Regions from separate parts of the Halomonas sp. ABH4_019 genome, predicted to be linked through region 1. Evidence: predicted binding sites of a transcription regulator. Region 1 holds the regulator's gene; the other holds the start of a gene.

Region 1 (2,385 bases):
CGTCCATCGCCTCGGCGTGTAGATCGGCACCGGCGGCATGCAGGGTGCAGGCGGCCTGCTGGCGTTCCTTCTCCACGGAGAGCGTGACCTGCACGGTGGTGATGTTGTCGTAGTGGCGCTCGAGTCGCGTGAGCTTCTCCTGCACGTAGTCACGCAGGGGATCGGTCAATTCCACGTGGTGGCCGGTGAGGTTGACTTGCATGACACGCTCCTTGCTCCTTGGGTGGTGATCCGATTGTAACCCTTTTTGGTGCCTTGCAAACCCCCCGCGCCAGGCGGTTTTCCACGCCATGCGGCGCGGCTGGCGACGGCCCTAACCGAGACGCTTGCGGCGGCTGGAGGAGGGGATCTGCATCGCCTCGCGGTACTTGGCCACGGTGCGCCGGGCCACCTCGATGCCTTCCTCGCCGAGCAGCTCCACCAGCTTGCTGTCGGAGAGCGGCTTGCGCGGGGGCTCGCCCTCGATCAGCTTGCGGATGCGGGCGCGGATCGCGGTGCTCGAGTGGGCGTCCTCGCCGCCCCCGACCTGGCTCGAGAAGAAGTACTTGAGCTCGAAGACGCCGCGCGGGGTGTGGATGAACTTCTGGGTGGTGACCCGCGAGATGGTCGATTCGTGCATCTCCACCGCCTGGGCGATGTCGGCCAGGATCAGCGGCTTCATGGCTTCCTCGCCCTGCTCGAGGAAGTCGATCTGGCGGGTCATCACCTCGCGGCCGACCCGCAGCAGGGTGTCGTTGCGGCTGGTCAGGCTCTTGATCAGCCAGCGGGCCTCCTGGAGGTGGTCCTTGAGGAACTGGTTGTCGTCGCTCTTGTCGGCGCGGCGGATCAGCGCCGCGTAGTCGGGCTGGATGCGCAGCCGCGGCATGGCCTCGGGATTGAGCTCGATCCGCCAGCCCTGGGGGGTGTGGCGGGCGATCAGGTCGGGGATCACGTAGTCGTTGTCGTCGCCGGCGTAGGTGCTGCCGGGGCGCGGGTCGAGGCCGCGGATCAGGGCGATGACCCGCTCGAGGGCTTCGTCGTCCAGCCCCAGGCGACGCTTCAGCAGGCGGCGGTCGCTGGCGGCCAGCGCCTCCAGGAACTGGCGCACCAAGCGCCTGGCCTGGGGCAGCAGCGGGGTGTCGTCGGGCAGGGTGGCCAGCTGCAGCAGCAGGCATTCGCGCAGGTCGCGGGCGAAGACGCCGGTGGGCTCGAACTGTTGCAGGCGCAGCAGGACGGCCTCGATCTCCCGGGTGGTCAGGCCCTCAAGGCCCTGGGCGCGCAGGCCGTCGCGTAGCTCGTCCAGCGGTTGGTCCAGGTAGCCGTCCGGCGTCACGGCATCGACCAGGCTCTCGGCGATGCGCGTTTCGCGCTCCTCGAGGCCGCTCATGGCCAGCTGCCAGCCGAGGTGGCCTTGCAGGCTCTGGCCGGCGGCCTGGCGCTCGAAGTCGGGGGCCTCGCCGCTGCCGCCGGCGTCCTGGAAGGTGTCCGACCAGTCGCTGTCCACGGAGAGTTCCGCGGGAATCTCGTCGGACCAGTCGTCTTCCGGGGTCTCGCCGACCGCCTGCTCGCCGAAATCGTCCTCGAGTTCCAGCATGGGGTTGGCTTCCAGCGCCTGCTGGATTTCCTGGCGGAGGTCGAGGGTCGAGAGCTGCAGCAGGCCGATCGCCTGCTGCAGCTGGGGCGTCATGGTCAGCTGGGTGCCGACGCGCAGTTGCAGGGATGCCTTCATGGCCATGGATGGTTCCGCTCCTCCGGCGAAGAGGCTCCTACCCTAGTGGCCCGGATGGCGCCATGCAAGTGCTGATTAAGCAATTAGCGTGCCAATGGCAATCGGCGTGCCCGTCGTCGGTTGGCGACGCTATATCAGTGACTTGCGAAGCCGCAGCCCTTAGAGGCGGAAGTCCTGGCCCAGGTAGACGTCGCGCACGCGCTGGTTGGCCAGGATCTGCTCGGCGTCGCCCTCGGCGATGATCTGGCCGTCGCCGACGATGTAGGCGCCATCGCAGATGTCGAGGGTCTCGCGGACGTTGTGATCGGTGATCAGTACGCCGATCTCGCGGGACTTGAGCTGGCGGATGATGCCCTTGATCTCGCCCACCGAGATGGGGTCGACCCCGGCGAAGGGCTCGTCGAGCAGGATGAAGTCGGGCTCGGTGGCCAGCGCCCGGGCGATCTCGACCCGTCGGCGTTCGCCGCCGGACAGGCTCATGCCCAGGTTGTCGCGGATATGGGTGACGTGGAAGTCCTCGAGCAGGCGCTCCAGGCGATCCCGTCGTCCGGCCCGGTCGAGATCGCCGCGGGTCTCGAGGATGGCCATGATGTTGTCGGCCACCGACAGCTTGCGGAAGATCGAGGCCTCCTGGGGCAGGTAGCCGATGCCGGCCCGGGCGCGCTCGTGCATGGCGC
Region 2 (2,385 bases), on a different contig from region 1:
CCTCGGGGGGAATCTGCCCCGAGGCCACCAGCAGCCCCAGGGCGATGGGCAGGTCGAAGCGCCCGCCGTCCTTGGGCAGGTCGGCGGGCGCCAGGTTGAGCGTGATGCGGCGCAGCGGGAAATCGAAGCCGGCATTGACCAGGGCGCTGCGCACCCGTTCACGGCTCTCCTTGACCGCCGCCTCGGGCAGCCCGACCAGGGTGATGCCGGGCAGGCCGTTGGCCAGGTGGACTTCCACCAGCACCTCGGGGGCCTCGAGGCCGAGGCCGGCCCGGGTGCGCACGATCGACAGGGTCATCGGCGGTCCCTCGCTGTGAGCCTGCCTTCAGGCTAGTCCAGCGGCGGCGGGACCGCGCGGGATCAGCGGTCGGTCTCGCCGCCGCCGGCGTCTTCCTCGGGCGTCGACGAGGAACCGTCCGCGGGTATGGCCGCCTCCTCGCCGACCGCCGGCGGCGTGCCCGCCGCGCCCGGGCGCGAGGCCTCCAGCGCCTCTTCCAGGGCGGCGACCTGCTGCTCCAGGGCCTCGACCCGGCCGCGGGTGCGCTGCAGCACGTCCATCAGGATGTCGAAGTCTTCCCGCGATACCAGCTCCAGGCGATCGAAGGCGCCGCGCACGACCTGCTGGATGCCCTTCTGCACCTCCTCCGGCGCCTGGGAGGCGCCCTGCAGGCGCTCGCCGATCTGCTGGGCCAGGCGGCCGATGCGGTCTTGGCTGACCATGCTCTCTCTCCTAACGGTGGGGACTGACGACAAGGATACGCAAGGCGTCCGGCGGACGCATTCCCGACGCACGCGGCGGACGCCCCCGGATGGCGCAACACCCTGGCGCGCCGGCACCACAACGGTGCAACTCCCCCTGACCGCCCTGCACCACCACGGCGCCCCGGCCGCGCATCAGCCTCACAAGGCAATGAAATAAAAGCATTATCAAGAAAAGTGGCACGGTTTAAGCAGTTACCGGCTAGAGCTGCACATCCACCGCGCGGCGCGACCCGCGCTCATACAACAAGTCCACACAGGGGAGATCCGGGATGAAGCTGATCACCGCCATCATCAAGCCCTTCAAGCTCGACGACGTGCGCGAGGCACTCGCCGACAACGGCGTCCAGGGCATCACCGTCACCGAGGTCAAGGGCTTCGGTCGCCAGAAAGGCCATACCGAGCTCTACCGGGGCGCCGAGTACGTGGTCGACTTCCTGCCCAAGGTCAAGGTCGAGATCGCCGTGGACGACGGCCGCCTCGACACCGTGCTGGACGCCATCTGCAGCGCCGCCAACAGCGGCAAGATCGGCGACGGCAAGGTGTTCGTGACGCCGCTCGAGGACGTCATTCGCATCCGCACCGGCGAGCGCGGCGCCGACGCCGTCTGAGCCGACCGCCCTTCCCCTTTCATGAGGAGTGACCGTCATGACTGAGTTGACCGAGCTGAGCTACGCGCTCGACACCTTCTACTTCCTGATCTGCGGCGTCCTGGTGATGTGGATGGCCGCCGGCTTCTCGATGCTCGAGGCCGGGCTGGTGCGTTCCAAGAACACCGCCGAGATCCTGACCAAGAACATCGCCCTGTTCGCCATCGCCTGCACCATGTACCTGCTGCTGGGCTACTACCTGATGTACTCCAGCGCCGCCGGCGGCATCCTGCCCAACCTGGGCTTCCTGCTCGGCGGCGAGAATACCGTGGAGGCGGTGACCGCCGGCGGCGATGACGCCCCCTACTACTCCATGCGCGCCGACTTCTTCTTCCAGGTGGTGTTCGTGGCCACCGCCATGTCCATCGTCTCCGGGGCCGTGGCCGAGCGCATGAAGCTGTGGGCCTTCCTGGCCTTCGCCGTGGTGATGACCGGCGTCATCTATCCGGTCTCCGGCTACTGGACCTGGGGCGGCGGCTGGCTGGCCGAGCTCGGCTTCTCCGACTACGCCGGTTCCGGCATCGTGCACCTGGCCGGTGCGGCCGCGGCGCTGGCCGGCGTGCTGGTGCTCGGCCCGCGCAAGGGCAAGTACGGCAAGGACGGCAGCATCTTCGCCATCCCCGGGGCCAACCTGCCGCTGGCCACCCTGGGTACCTTCATCCTGTGGATGGGCTGGTTCGGCTTCAACGGCGGCTCCGAGCTGAAGGTGTCCGACGTGAGCTCCGCCAACAACATGGCCCAGGTGCTGGTGAACACCAATGCCGCCGCCGCCGGCGGGGTCATCGCGGCGCTGATTTTGGCCAAGGCCTGGTTCCGCAAGGCCGACCTGACCATGGCCCTCAACGGCGCCATCGCCGGCCTGGTGTCCATCACCGCCGACCCGCTGTCGCCCAGCGCCCTGGGCGCCACCCTGATCGGCGGCGTGGGCGGCCTACTGGTGGTGGTCGCCATCGTCGGCCTCGACAAGCTCAAGCTC

What was found. Region 1 encodes sigma-54, which starts transcription at its own class of promoters, with help from an activator protein. Its sites were predicted from a motif close to TGGCACNNNNNTTGCTNT; they were not measured.
Region 2: ACXAFN_RS07165 (P-II family nitrogen regulator) is a predicted target of sigma-54. The motif match lies at 938-955, and genes of this name have one in related genera.

Annotation. Positions count from the first base shown of each region.
Region 1 covers NZ_JBSWWC010000003.1:322,767-325,151, forward strand. Annotated here, with positions in the region: gene hpf (ribosome hibernation-promoting factor, HPF/YfiA family) at 1-202, opposite strand, end outside; gene ACXAFN_RS13815 (RNA polymerase factor sigma-54) at 314-1,714, opposite strand; gene lptB (LPS export ABC transporter ATP-binding protein) at 1,868-2,385, opposite strand, start outside.
Region 2 covers NZ_JBSWWC010000001.1:1,565,458-1,567,842, forward strand. Annotated here, with positions in the region: gene ACXAFN_RS07155 (YifB family Mg chelatase-like AAA ATPase) at 1-298, opposite strand, end outside; gene ACXAFN_RS07160 (accessory factor UbiK family protein) at 361-720, opposite strand; gene ACXAFN_RS07165 (P-II family nitrogen regulator) at 1,032-1,370, shown strand; gene ACXAFN_RS07170 (ammonium transporter) at 1,408-2,385, shown strand, end outside.